One region of the Pseudomonas sp. MF08831 genome, then DNA from elsewhere that is predicted to be linked to it. Evidence: predicted binding sites of a transcription regulator. Region 1 holds the regulator's gene; each other region holds the start of a gene.
The links. The regulator FliA, encoded in region 1, starts transcription of late flagellar genes. The targets are predictions, from matches to a motif close to CTAAAGTTTNNNNNNNNNNNGCCGNTAA.
Positions count from the first base shown of each region.

Region 2: the regulator FliA is predicted to act here: its motif matches at 2,527-2,554, upstream of motA (flagellar motor stator protein MotA).
Region 3: the regulator FliA is predicted to act here: its motif matches at 2,465-2,492, upstream of AC19YS_RS24455 (methyl-accepting chemotaxis protein).

Region 1 covers NZ_JCBCUX010000016.1:129,742-134,552, reverse strand. Annotated here, with positions in the region: gene AC19YS_RS27115 (chemotaxis protein CheA) at 1-1,192, opposite strand, end outside; gene AC19YS_RS27110 (protein phosphatase CheZ) at 1,204-1,992, opposite strand; gene AC19YS_RS27105 (chemotaxis response regulator CheY) at 2,011-2,385, opposite strand; gene fliA (RNA polymerase sigma factor FliA) at 2,554-3,294, opposite strand; gene fleN (flagellar synthesis regulator FleN) at 3,291-4,124, opposite strand; gene flhF (flagellar biosynthesis GTPase FlhF) at 4,231-4,811, opposite strand, start outside.
Region 2 covers NZ_JCBCUX010000002.1:195,147-199,957, forward strand. Annotated here, with positions in the region: gene rsgA (small ribosomal subunit biogenesis GTPase RsgA) at 1-551, shown strand, start outside; gene motB (flagellar motor protein MotB) at 588-1,604, opposite strand; gene motA (flagellar motor stator protein MotA) at 1,608-2,459, opposite strand; gene AC19YS_RS04290 (HDOD domain-containing protein) at 2,626-4,161, shown strand; gene AC19YS_RS04295 (rhodanese-like domain-containing protein) at 4,219-4,811, shown strand, end outside.
Region 3 covers NZ_JCBCUX010000014.1:27,533-32,343, reverse strand. Annotated here, with positions in the region: gene AC19YS_RS24460 (outer membrane lipoprotein) at 203-667, shown strand; gene AC19YS_RS24455 (methyl-accepting chemotaxis protein) at 757-2,379, opposite strand; gene nhaA (Na+/H+ antiporter NhaA) at 2,576-3,751, opposite strand; gene AC19YS_RS24445 (PLP-dependent cysteine synthase family protein) at 3,968-4,811, shown strand, end outside.

The sequences.
Region 1 (4,811 bases):
CCACGTCGAGGTTCGACACGGCCTTTTGCATGGCTTCATCGCCGCTGTTCAGGCCCAGGCGCACCAGACGGTTACGCACCAGCACCAGTTCGCCGACCATGTTCATGATGTCGTCCAGGCGTGCGGTATCAACCCGTACGGTGGTTTCGGCTTCACTGGCAGGCTTCTCGGCCACTGGCGCCGCGGCAGCCCGTGCAGGCGCCGGGGCGGCTGCGGGGGCCGGAGCGGGTTTGGCGGCGGCCGGTGCGGCGGCTTTGGCTGGGGCAGGTTTCGCGGCTACCGGGGTGGCAGTCGCCGCGGCGGCCGGGGCCACTTCGGTGAACTTGCCTTTGCCGTGCAATTCATCCAGCAAGGCTTCGAATTCGTGATCGGAGATCAGCCCGTCGCCAGCCGGTGCTGCCGTGGCAGCAGGTGCGGCGGCGGTGGCGGTGGCCGCGACTTCCGGCAAGGCTTCGGCCGCAAAGGTGCCCTTGCCATGCAGTTGGTCGAGCAACGCTTCGAATTCGTCGTCGGTAATGTCGGTGTTGGCAGACGCCGCTGGTGCCTGCGGCGCAGCGGCAGGTGCCACGGCGTCGGCGGCAAACTGGCCCTTGCCATGCAACTGGTCAAGCAGGGACTCGAACTCGGCGTCGGTAATGTCTTCGCTGGTCGGCGCCGCAGGCGCAATGGGCGCTTGCGGTGCTTCAGCTTCGGCCTTCACCGCACTGAGGGAGTTGAGCAACTGCTCGAACTCGCTGTCGGTCACATCCGGCTCAGCCTCGACAACCGGCTCAGGCGCCGCTGCCACAGGTGCCGCCGACGTGGCCGGTTCTGCCAGGCGTGCCAGGGCCGCCAGCAGTTCCGGCGTGGCCGCAGTGATCGGTGCACGTTCGCGCACTTCGCTGAACATGCCGTTGACCGCATCCAGCGCTTCGAGAATCACGTCCATCAGTTCCGAGTCGACGTGCCGCTCACCCTTGCGCAGGATGTCGAACACGTTCTCGGCGATGTGACAGCACTCCACCAGCTCATGGAGCTGGAGGAAGCCGGCGCCCCCTTTTACAGTGTGAAAACCGCGAAAAATTGCATTGAGCAGGTTCGCATCATCCGGTCGGCTTTCCAGCTCGACCAGTTGCTCGGACAGTTGCTCTAAAATTTCGCCGGCCTCTACAAGGAAATCCTGAAGGATTTCTTCATCGGCGCCGAAGCTCATGTGGGTGCTCCTTAGAAGCCTAAACTGGATAACAGGTCATCTACGTCATCCTGACCTGACATAACGTCTTCACGTTTATCGGCATGAATCTGCGGACCTTCACCCTTGGCGAGATGTTTTTGTGGATCTTTTTCCGAGAGGATCGCTTCGCGGTCATGTTCGATGCCGGCAAAACGGTCTACCTGGCCGGCCATGAGCACCAGTTTGAGCAGGTTGCTTTCCACTTCGGTGACCAATTGGGTCACGCGCTTGATCACCTGACCGGTGAGGTCCTGGTAATCCTGGGCCAGCAGAATGTCATTGAGGTTGCTGGAAACCGTGCGGTTTTCCTGCTCGCTGCGTGACAGAAAAGCGTCAACCCGACGCGCCAACTCACGAAACTCTTCAGCCCCCACTTCACGACGCATGAAGCGGCCCCAGTCAACGCTGAGCGCCTGAGCTTCGGTGGCCATGCCATTGACCAGCGGCGTGGCGTTTTCCACCAGGTCCATGGTGCGGTTGGCCGCCGCCTCAGTCAGCCTGACCACATAGGACAGGCGTTCGGTGGCATCGGTGATTTGCGAAATTTCTTCGGCCTGGGGCATGTGCGGGTCAATCTGAAAATTGACGATCGCACTGTGCAGCTCGCGTGTGAGCTTGCCCACTTCCTGGTACAGGCCGCGGTCACGGGTCTGGTTAAGCTCATGGATTAACTGCACCGCGTCGCCGAACTGGCCTTTTTCAAGGCTTTCGACCAACTGGTGAGCATGCTTTTTCAGGGTCGACTCAAAGTCGCCCTGTGACGTTTCTTTATGCTCCATAGCTCCCCCGTGGCAGCATCAATGACCGATGCGTTCGAAGATTTTTTCGATCTTCTCTTTCAAGGCCAGTGCAGTGAATGGCTTGACCACGTAGCCGTTTACCCCGGCTTGGGCGGCTTCGATGATCTGTTCACGCTTGGCTTCGGCGGTCACCATCAACACAGGCAGGCTGCGCAGTTTTTCATCGGCGCGCACGTGACGCAGCAAGTCGATACCGGTCATGCCCGGCATGTTCCAGTCGGTTACCAGAAAGTCGATGCTCCCGCTGTTGAGGATCGGAATCGCCGTAATGCCGTCATCCGCCTCGACCGTGTTGGTGAACCCAAGGTCACGCAACAGGTTTTTTATGATCCGCCGCATCGTTGAGAAGTCATCAACGATGAGGATTTTCATGTTCTTGTCCAATTCGACCTCCAAGCAGTCTTAAACGCGCCCAGCACCTGGACGCGCCATTTCAATCAACAGGCGTTACACAAAAAGGACTGCCCAGGGCACCACGGTACGAACCCGCGAAGGCATGAAGCCTTCGCGGTAGCGTCTGCAGTGTCCCCACACTGCCTGTCAGCGCGCGCGCCACTCTCCCAATCGCCCCCGCAAGCGGGCTGCGCACTGGCTGTGCAACTGGCTGACACGCGATTCGCTGACCCCCAGGACCTCACCGATTTCCTTGAGGTTCAGCTCTTCGTCGTAGTACAGCGCCAACACCAGTCGCTCACGCTCCGGCAAATTGGCAATCGCTTCCGCCAGCGCACCCTGGAAACGTTCGTCCTCCAGGTCGCGTGACGGTTCGAGATGAGCACTCGCGCCGTCCTCGTGCAGCCCTTCGTGTTCGCCGTCCTGCAACAGGTCGTCGAAACTGAACAGGCGGCTGCCCAAGGTATCGTTCAAAATCCCGTAGTAATCGTCGAGACTCAATTGGAGTTCGGCCGCAACTTCATGATCTTTAGCGTCACGACCGGTTTTTGCTTCAATTGCGCGAATTGCGTCACTGACCATGCGCGTATTGCGGTGTACCGAACGCGGCGCCCAATCCCCTTTACGCACTTCATCGAGCATCGCGCCACGGATACGGATACCCGCATACGTCTCGAAACTCGCGCCTTTGCTCGCGTCGTATTTGGTCGACACTTCGAGCAGACCGATCATGCCGGCCTGGATCAGGTCTTCGACCTGCACGCTGGCCGGCAGGCGTGCCAGCAAGTGATAGGCAATGCGCTTGACCAGGGGCGCATAGCGCTCGATCAATTCGCCCTGGCTGTCACGTGCCGACTTTTTGTAAAGGTTGTAGCCGCTGGATGTCATAGCACCGGTCCTGCGCTCGTCTGATGCACCAATCGCTCGACGAAAAACTCCAGATGCCCCCGAGGGTTGGCGGGCAACGGCCAAGTATCGACCTTCTGGGCAATAGCCTTGAACGCCAGTGCGCACTTCGAACGAGGGAACGCTTCGTAGACCGCACGCTGCTTTTGCACAGCCTTGCGTACACACTCGTCATAGGGAACTGCGCCTACATATTGTAAGGCGACATCCAAGAAGCGATCCGTGACCTTGGTCAACTTGGCGAACAGGTTGCGCCCTTCCTGCGGGCTTTGGGCCATGTTGGCCAGCACGCGGAAGCGGTTCATGCCGTAGTCACGGTTAAGCAGTTTGATCAGGGCATAGGCGTCGGTGATCGAGGTGGGTTCGTCGCAGACCACCAGCAGCACTTCCTGGGCGGCGCGCACGAAGCTGACCACGGACTCGCCGATGCCGGCGGCGGTGTCGATCACCAGCACGTCGAGGTTATCGCCGATATCGCTGAACGCCTGGATCAGGCCGGCGTGCTGCGCCGGGCTCAGGTGCACCATGCTCTGGGTGCCCGAGGCGGCCGGCACGATGCGAATGCCACCGGGGCCTTGCAGCAGCACATCGCGCAGCTCGCAGCGGCCCTCGATCACATCGGCAAGGGTGTGTTTGGGTGTCAGCCCCAGCAGAACGTCGACGTTCGCCAGGCCCAGGTCAGCATCCAGCAGCATGACGCGACGGCCAAGCTCTGCCAGGGCCAGGGACAAATTCACTGACACGTTAGTTTTCCCGACGCCACCTTTGCCGCCGGTCACCGCGATCACCTGTACGGGATGCATGCTGCCCATTTTATTTCTTTACCTTGTCTTGCTTAGACGCAGGCTACATGGCTTGGCCGCGTGAATCGCTTGCAGACCATCGATGTAGATACATTTCATGGTGTTCATCCTGGCCTTAACCGACCCGTTTGGCGGGGTTGTGGTAAAGGTCGGCGAACATATCGGCCATCGCTTCCTCGCTAGGCTCTTCTTGCATTTGCACGCTGACAGCACGGCTGACCAACTGATGACGGCGCGGCAGATGGAGATCATCCGGGATCCGCGGCCCGTCGGTCAGGTAGGCGACCGGTAATTCATGACTGATGGCCAGGCTCAGCACTTCACCCAGGCTCGCGGTTTCATCGAGCTTGGTGAGGATGCAACCGGCCAGGCCGCAACGCTTGTAGCTGTGATATGCAGCGGTAAGAACCTGTTTCTGGCTGGTGGTTGCAAGCACCAGGTAATTTTTTGACTTGATGCCGCGCCCGGCCAGGCTTTCGAGCTGCATGCGCAGCGCCGGGTCACTGGCTTGCAGGCCGGCGGTGTCGATCAGCACCACGCGCTTGCGCAGCAGCGGGTCGAGGGCATTGGCCAGCGACTGGCCCGGGTCAACGTGGGTCACCGTCACGTTGAGGATGCGGCCCAGGGTCTTGAGCTGCTCCTGGGCGCCAATGCGGTAGCTGTCCATGCTCACCAGCGCGATATTCTGCGCGCCGT
Region 2 (4,811 bases), on a different contig from region 1:
TGCTGAACAAATTCGACCTGATCGACGAGCAGAACGCCCCGGCGCTCAACGCGCTACTGGCGGTCTACCGCACGCTGGGTTACCCGGTGCTGGAAGTCTCGGCGCATCACGGCAATGGCATGGAACAGCTGCAACAGCAGTTGGACGGGCGCATCAGTGTGTTCGTCGGCCAGTCGGGCGTGGGCAAGTCGTCGCTGGTCAACAGCCTGCTGCCGGAAGTCGACACCCGTGTCGGCCCGCTGTCGGAACTGTCCGGCCAGGGCACCCACACCACCACCACCGCGCGGTTGTTCCACTTCCCGGGCGGCGGTGAGCTGATCGACTCCCCGGGTATTCGTGAATTTGGCTTGGGCCACGTCAGCCGCAGCGATGTGGAAGCGGGCTTCATCGAGTTCAACGACCTGATCGGCACCTGCCGCTTCCGCGACTGCAAACACGACCGCGAGCCCGGTTGTGCACTGCTCAAGGCGCTGGAAGACGGTCGCGTTCAGCAGCAGCGCATGAACAGCTACCGGTCGATTATTGCGAGCTTGCCCGAGAGCAGTTACTGAACCGTTGTGGCGAGCCCGCTCGCCACAATCGCTCTGTTACGACCCAGGCGCCGTAGGATCTTTCACCCCACCATCATCAAACAGGTTCAGCTTCTGCCGCAGCTCGTGGGCCGGCAGCGGTTCCTGCCCTGGCGGAATCGCGTTCGGGTCGGCCGGCACTTCGCCCGGTGCGCCCTCGCCTTGGGTCGGTGCCGCCGGCGCTGCGCCCTGATCGCCTTCGATCGCACGCTGGGCCTTTTTGGTCAGCACGACAATATCAATCCGACGGTTGATCGGGTTGAACGGATCTTTAGGATCAAATAGCTGCGACGACGCAAAACCCACCACACGCGCCACTTGCGGGTCCGGGTAGCTGCCCGCGACCAGCGCACGGCGGGCGGCGTTGGCGCGGTTGGCCGAGAGTTCCCAGTTGCCGAAGTCACCCTGGCCCGCATACGGCTTGGCGTCGGTGTGGCCGCTGATGCTGATCTTGTTCGGCACCGCCTTGATGGTGTCAGCCATGGCCAGCAGGATGTCTTCAAAATAGGGTTTCAGACGCGCGCTGCCAGAGTCGAACATCGGCCGGTTGGCGGCGTCGGTGATCTGGATGCGCAAGCCTTCCGGCGTGATCTCGAAAGAAATCTGATCCTTGAATTTGAGCAGCTGCGGATTCTCTTCAACCTTGGTCTGCAGTTCCTGCAGCAACAATTCCAGACGTTCCTGCTCGACCTGCTCGGCCATGGCCTCGACGGTATCGCGCTCGATTGGAATGTTTTCCTGCGGCGATTCGGTCTTGACCTCCGGGTTGATGGTGCGCTCGGGCGCCAACTGCGGCGAGCCGCCCAGGTCGATGACAAACGGTGTGCCGCTTTCCGAAAAGCCAATCGGGTCTTTGAAGTAACCGGCGATGGCGATCTTCTGTTCGGGCGTGGCGGTGGACATCAGCCACAGCACCAGGAAGAACGCCATCATCGCCGTCGCAAAGTCGGCGAAGGCGATTTTCCAGGCGCCGCCATGGTGCCCCGCAGCGAAGCGCTTGACGCGCTTGATGATTATCGGCTGGTTGTTTTCCATGACTTAGCGACCGCGAACCGCTTGTTCCAGCTCGGCAAAACTTGGGCGATGTTTCGGGTACAGCACCTTGCGCCCGAACTCCACCGCCAGCGATGGCGGCATGCCGGACGCCGAAGCCACCAGACAGGCCTTGATTGCTTCGTACAAATTCACTTCTTCCTTGGCATCGTGCGCCAGGGAGGTCGCCAGAGGGCCGAAGAAACCATAGGCCGCGAGAATACCGAAGAAGGTACCCACCAGGGCCGCGCCCACGTGCATACCGATGGCCTTCTGGTCGCCTTCGCCCAGGGACGCCATGGTCACCACGATGCCGAGTACCGCCGCGACGATACCGAAACCGGGCATGCCGTCGGCGATGCCGGTCACGGCGTGGGATGGGTGTTCCAGCTCTTCTTTGAGGCTGAACAACTCCATGTCGAACAAGCCTTCCAGCTCGTGCGGCGCCATGTTGCCGGAGGACATGATGCGCAGGTAATCGCAGATGTAGGCGGTCATGCGCTCGTCTTTGAGCACCGCCGGGTACTTGGCGAAAATCGGGCTGGCGGCGGCGTCTTCAATGTCGCCTTCGATAGCCATCATGCCTTCGCGGCGACTCTTGTTGAGGATCTCGTAGATCAGCCCCAGCACTTCCAAATAAAAGGTGTGGGAGAAGCGCGAGCTGAACATGCCCAGCGACTTTTTGATCACGTGCATGGTCATGTAGCCGGGGTTGGCCTGCAGGAATGCGCCAAACGCGGCACCGCCGATGATCAACACTTCGAAGGGCTGGATCAGCGCGGCAATTTTACCGTGGGACAGGACGTACCCACCGAGCACACTTGCGATGACGACGATGATGCCGATAATTTTAGCCATAGGAGATTGGTACTTGCGCCGTCGGGTTCATGGACATATTGGGTGAAGCTGAAAACTCTTGTTCTACTTATCGGCAAAACTGCGCCAGACTATAGCCCGTTAAGGCGAAAAGCCAATTCGGCCCGTTCCGGGCGTGTAGAACGCAAGTGATGATCGCGCCCCAATCATGGCTAATGAAACGACAGCTCCAACGACAAAACCTACTACCCTCGCGGCTTGGATAAAGCGCCTGGACGATGTGCTGCTGCCTGTTCCTCAGGCTAGTCACGAACGCGTGTGCAAGGCCATCCGCGATAGCCGTAGTTCTTTACGGGATATTGCCGAGCTGATGCAACACAGCCCGGCGCTGGTGCTCAGCGTGATGCGCGAGGCTAACGGCCAGGCCCATGGCAGCCTGTCGGGGCCGGCGGAAAACCTCGAAGTGGCGCTCAACCGCCTCGGCCTCAAACGCGCCGAGGAGTTGCTGGCGCGCCTGCCCTCGGTGCCGGAAAAAGACATTCCGGTGGCCCTGCGCCAACTGCTGCTGGTGAGCCAGCACGCCTCCCAGCAAGCCAACGGTTTGTTCGCCAGCCGCCTTGCGCGGTTGTGGCAAGACATTCATTGGGGCAGCCTGCTGTTTCTGTCGCCGCTGTGGCCGATGGCCGTCGCGTACCCCAAGCTTCTGGAAGAATGGGAACTGCGGGTGATCCACAAAGGCCAGTCGGCACACAAGGTCGAACAGGCACTGTTCGGTGTGCGCCTGCTGGACTTGTGCCGCGGTTTGACCGAAGCCTGGCACCTGCCAATCTGGGTCTCCCAAGGCTACAACCTGCTGCTGACTGAACAGCGCTTGCTGGTCAAGGCGCTGCGCATCGCCCGTGAAGACGACGCGCTGCGCCAACAGCAATTGCTCGACGCCGAACCCAACCTGCGCCGCTGGCTGAACCAGCCGGCCAACACTGTGCTGCTGGCCAACGGCCTGGCGATGTCGGCGCAGGAATCCTGGACTTGCCCGCACACCGAGCGCTGGCAGTACCTCACCGCGCTGTACCTGCAAGAGCCGCTGAGTGACGTGCAGCAACAGGTTCACCAGCAAGCGGTGACCAGCGCACGCACAACCTTGATGCCTGACCTCTGGCACCCGGCGTTGTCGCTGATCTGGCCGTGGCATGTGCAGAAAATCCATCGCGGCCTGTTGCCGGCGCCGCCGCCCACTGCCGAGGCACTCGCCGTGTGGCGCAAGCGTTGCACCGAGCTGCTGGTCGAACCGAGCCGTTTTGCCAATGCCATGCACCTGACCACCTGCGCCCGAGAAGCCCTGGTTGCCAGCGGCATGCAGCGCGTCTTGCTGTTCATGGCGGACCGCGCCTTGAGCACCTTGCGCGTGCACCAGGCCGACGGCTTGCCCAGGGACGCGGCGAACCTGAGCCTGGACGTGGTCAACAGCACGCTGCTGCAGCGCCTGCTGGAAAAATCTGCCCAGGTACGCCTCACGCCAGACAACCACGCACAGTTCTCGGCCTTGCTGCCGCCGATCCTGCGCCGCCTGTTCAATGGCGAACACATGTTGCTGCGTTCGTTGAGCTGCAACGGCAAGGTCGTGATGCTGATGGTCGCCGATCAGGGCGGTGGCCCCTTCTCGGAAACCACCGTGCAGGCCTTCGGCAAAACCGCTCAATGCATCGAGAAAGCGCTGCACAGCTTTACCAACCGCAGCGCTTGATGCTTGCGCTACAATCGCCCTCTTTTATCGCCAACAATTGTGCCCAGGAGACCTCACATGCCTGACTTCTCTGGCTTGCCGCTGGTGATCGAGTCCAGCGACCTGCTCGGTCAACTGGATGCCGAACACCTGATTCTGGTGGACCTCACCAGTGCCGCCCGCTACGCCGAAGGGCATATCCCCGGCGCGCATTTCGTTGACCCCAAGCGCACCCAACTGGGCCAGGCGCCCGCACCCGGTTTGCTGCCGCACAAGGCCGACCTCGAAAAATTGTTCGGCGAACTGGGCCACACCCCGGATGCCACCTACGTGGTCTACGACGACGAAGGCGGCGGCTGGGCCGGGCGCTTCATCTGGTTGCTCGACGTGATCGGCCACCAGAAATACCACTACCTGGACGGCGGCCTGCTGGCATGGCTGGACGGTCAGCACCCGCTATCCACCGAGGTGCCCGCCCCCGTCGGCGGGCCGGTGAGCCTGACCTTGCACGACGGCCCTACCGCCACCCGCGAATACCTGCACAGCCGACTCGGCGCGGCCGACCTGGGTATCTGGGACGCACGCGGCCCCCTGGAATACTCCGGCGAGAAAGTGCTCGCAGCCAAGGGCGGACACATCCCCGGCGCGGTGAACTTCGAATGGACCGCCGG
Region 3 (4,811 bases), on a different contig from region 1:
TCGGCGTGTGCTGCTGCGCGACTACAATAATGATGAACGCGTTCATGACATTCTTCGGAACAGTTGAGTGCAACCGTTCGTCTATTTTTCTGGTGCTGGCAGTCTGTACTAAGGCTGAATGAAAGCAATTTTCTGCGGTGCTCGCCGTGACAGGCGCCAAGCCGCAGCGTCTAATGAATACCTGTCCTTTGGAGTTGATGCTATGCGTAAGTCCGTTTTACTAGTTGCCTGCTTTACCACCCTGTCGTTGCTGTTGGGTGGCTGCGCCTCGAGTCTGACCGGCGACTCGTACTCTCGTGACGAGGCGCGTCGTGTACAGACCGTTCGCATGGGCACCATTGAATCCCTGCGTCCAGTGAAAATCGAAGGCACCAAGACCCCAATTGGCGGCGCTGCTGGCGCAGTCATCGGCGGCGTTGGCGGCAGCGCCATCGGCGGCGGCCGTGGCAGCATTGTGACCGCCGTGATCGGCGCCGTAGCCGGCGGCCTGTTGGGCTCGGCCACTGAAGAAGGCCTGACCCGCACCCAAGGCGTGGAAATCACCGTTCGCGAAGACGACGGCAGCATGCGTGCCTACGTACAAGCCGTGCAGGAAAATGAAATCTTCCGCATCGGCGACCGTGTACGCATCATGACCGTTGACGGTACCAGCCGCGTTACTCGTTAAACGCCGGTCCTGGCAATAAAAAACCCCAACCGAGTGATCGGTTGGGGTTTTTTATTGCAGGCGCGGTGTGCCGCGCACGCTGCGTGACTTCAAACCTGGAAGTGCTTGACCATCGTGTTCAACTCGTGGGCCAGGCTTGCGAGGGATTGCGAGGCTGCAGTCGTTTGGGTCGAGCCCTCTGCCGACTGAATCGATAGCTGCTGAATGTTCAGCAAGTTGCGATCGACTGCTCGAGCAACGTCGGCTTGTTCCGCCGCCGCCGTGGTGATCACCAGGTTGCGGTCATTGATTTCATCGTTGGCGGCCAGAATGTCTGCCAGCGCTTGTTGCGCCAGCTCGGCCAGCCCCAAGGTTTGCTGAGTCATGGCGCTGCTGTCGAGCATGGTGTTGACGGTGCTGGCCGTGTTGGCTTGAATGCTGCCGATCATCTGCTCGATTTCCTGGGTCGATTGGGCGGTGCGATGGGCCAGTGCACGAACCTCGTCGGCGACCACCGCGAAACCACGCCCGGCCTCACCGGCACGCGCGGCTTCGATGGCCGCGTTAAGCGCCAGCAGGTTGGTTTGCTCGGCAATGGTGCGGATCACATCGAGCACTTTGCCGATGCCTTTGGCCTGCTCGGCGAGGCCGCCCACTTGCCCTGAGCTGACCTCGACCCCACGGGTCAGCGCCTGGATCGAATTCAGTGCCTCGACCATGCGCTGTTGGCCCTTCAGCGCAATGCTGCGTGATTCCTGGGACAGGTCGGAGGTTGATGCCGCGTTTCGCGCGACCTCCTCAATCGCGGTGGTCATCTGAGTGACGGCCGTGGCTGCCTGCTCGATTTCGCCATGTTGCTGTTGCAGGTCGCGGCTGCCCTCTGCGGTGACGGCATTCAACTCTTCGGCCGCAGCGGCCAGCTGGCTGGATGAGCCGGTGATTTGCCGCAGGGTCTGCACCAGGTTGTTACGCATGGTTTCCTGTGCCCGGAGCAAGCGCGTGGCTTCGTCATTGCCCGTAGGGTTTATGGGCTGGGTGAGGTCGCCCTTGGCGATGGTTTCGGCCACCTGCACCGCTTCAATGATGGGGCCGGTAATGCTGCGGGTCAGCAACCAGGCCACCAGCACTGTGCCGGCACTGACCAGCAAAATGACGATTGTGATGCCGCTCACGGCATGCTGGTAAGCGCCTACGGAGGTTTGGCCGGCCTGTTCGGCGCCTTTGTTGGCGAGGTCGATCAACTGGTCGAAGTTCTTGGTCATCTGCTCGTAGCTTTCTCGAATACTGTTGAGAAAGTCGCGGGCGCCGGCTTTGTCGCCCGAGCGCGAGCGCTTGAGCATTTCGGTATGGTTCTTCGCGTAGGCATCCAGGCTCTGGTTGAACACATCCAGACGCGATTTTTCCTCGGGTGTGCGTAGCAGCGCGGCATATTGGGCCAGCTGTTCCTTGACGCTTTTCAGGCGGCCGGCGGATTTGTCTTCATAGGTCTGCATGTCCGCATCGCTTGACGACAGGATGTGCGCCATTTCGCCCAAGCGAAAACGGTCGAGCGACGCGTTGGCCAGGGCCAGAATCCTGACACGCTGCATCCAGTTGTTCTGAATGTCGGCCGCCTGGGACTGGACTTCGCCAATCTGTTTGAGGGCGAACAGACCGAGAAACACACTCAGCGACGCAATGGCCGCGAAGCCAATGAAGGCTCTGGCAGCGATTCTTATATTTCTCAGGAACATGGGATTTTCGCTCGGGCTGAATACGCGTTGGAGAGCTGTGTCGGGCGGGTGTCCCTGGCAGGGACAGTGGTAGCGCCACAATCACTAGTCGGCGGCGCGCGCAAAGTCTTTAGGCGTTTGAGGTAAGTGTCATCTTCAGAAAAAGAAAAACCCCAATCGGGCTCACCGATTGGGGTTTTGGGTGCTTTCGCAACCCTCAGGCTTTCTTGCGACTCGCCATCGCGGTCACGGCATAGCCAATACACGCGGCCAGGATCGACCCGGTCAGAATACCCATTCGATCCTCCCCGGCGAATTCGCTGGCACCCGGCACAAACGCCAGTGAACCGACAAACAGGCTCATGGTAAAGCCGATACCGCACAGGATCGCCACCCCGAACACCTGGCCCCAGTTCGCGCCGCTGGGCAGCGCGGCAAGGCCGGTCTTGATGGCGAGCCAGGTGAGGCCGAATACGCCGATGGTCTTGCCGATCAACAGGCCGGCGGCGATGCCCATGGGCACATGGTGAGTGAAGCTTTCCAGGCTCACGCCGGCCAGGGAAACGCCCGCGTTGGCGAAGGCAAACAGCGGCAGGATGGCGTAGGCCACCCACGGATGCAGGGCGTGTTCCAACGTCCTCAGGGGCGAGGGCTCGGCATTTTTGGTGCGCAGCGGGATGCAGAAGGCCAGGGTCACGCCGGCCAGCGTGGCATGCACGCCACTCTTGAGCACACACACCCACAGGATCAGACCGATGATCAGGTAGGGCCCGAGTTTGATCACGCCCAGGCGGTTCATCGCGATCAAGGCAATCAGGCACGCCCCTGCACCGGCCAGAGCAGCACCGGACAGTTCCGCGGAGTAGAACACGGCGATGACGATGATTGCGCCGAGGTCATCAATGATCGCCAGGGTCATCAGGAACAGTTTCAGCGATACCGGCACGCGCTTGCCCAACAGGGCCAGCACGCCCAGTGCAAAAGCGATATCGGTGGCCATGGGGATCGCCCAGCCGGAGAGTGCAGCGGGATAGTCCTTGTTGATAGCCCAGTAGATCAGCGCCGGCACCACCATGCCGCCAATGGCTGCGGCCCCCGGCAGTACCACTTGCGAGGGTTTGGACAGGTGGCCGTCGAGCAGCTCGCGCTTCACCTCCAGGCCGATCAGCAGGAAGAACAAGGCCATCAGGCCATCGTTGATCCACAGCAGGGCAGGCTTGGCGATTTTCAGCGCGCCAATCTGTGCCACCACCGGTACATCGAGAAACGCGTTGTACAGGTGTGACAACGGTGAATTGTTGATGATCAGCGCCAAGGCGGCAGCGGCGATCAACAACAGACCGCTGGCGGCTTCCAGCTGGAAGAAACGGGTGAAAGTGCTACGCAGAGGCAAGGGATGCTCTCCAATCCAGGTTCAATAGGTGGGTACCCTAACCCGTACCGTTAGTTGTTAAAACAAAAGTTATATTCTTATTTGTTATAAGGGACGGGCAGAGTCGGCGTTGCGCCAGAGCCTAGCAATTGTGTGTCTATTTGAGTCGCCACTGTATCTGTGTGCAGTGTAGGAAACTCCCTAAAATTGGCGCTGAAATCTTTAGAGACGCACCTTATGAGTGACCACCGTACCTGGGCCCGCGAAGCCATTCGCATCATTGAAGCGGACTTCCAGCGCAGCGCCGACACGCACCTGATCCCTTTGCCGTTGCCGGGGTTGCCGGGTATCGAGTTGTACTTCAAGGACGAGTCCAGCCACCCCACCGGCAGCCTGAAGCATCGGCTGGCCCGTTCACTGTTTCTGTACGCGCTGTGTAATGGCTGGCTCAAGCCGGGCGCGCCGGTAATTGAGGCCTCCAGCGGGTCGACGGCAATTTCGGAAGCGTATTTCGCGCGCCTGCTTGGCCTGCCGTTCATTGCGGTGATGCCAGCCACCACGTCTCAGGAGAAAATCGCCCAGATCGCCTTCTACGGCGGCAAGAGCCATCTGGTGAAGGATCCGACGCAGATTTACGCCGAGTCCGAGCGGTTGGCGCAGGAAAGTGGCGGTCACTTCATGGACCAATTCACCTATGCCGAGCGCGCGACGGACTGGCGGGCGAACAACAATATCGCCGAGTCGATCTTCCAACAGATGCGGTTTGAGCATTACCCCGAGCCGAGCTGGTTGATTTCCAGCCCTGGCACCGGCGGCACCACCGCGACGCTGGGGCGTTACGTGCGCTATCGCCAGCATTGCACCCGCGTGCTGTGTGCCGACGCCGAACGCTCGGTGTTCTTTGACTATTACCAGACGGGCGACGCCAGCTTGCGCCTGGATTGCGGTTCGCGGATCGAAGGGATCGGCCGGCCACGCGTCGAGGCGTCGTTTTTGCCCAAGGTGATTGATGCGATGGTCAAGGTACCGGATGCGCTGTCACTGGCGGCCATGCATTACTTGGCCGAGCGTCTCGGGCGGC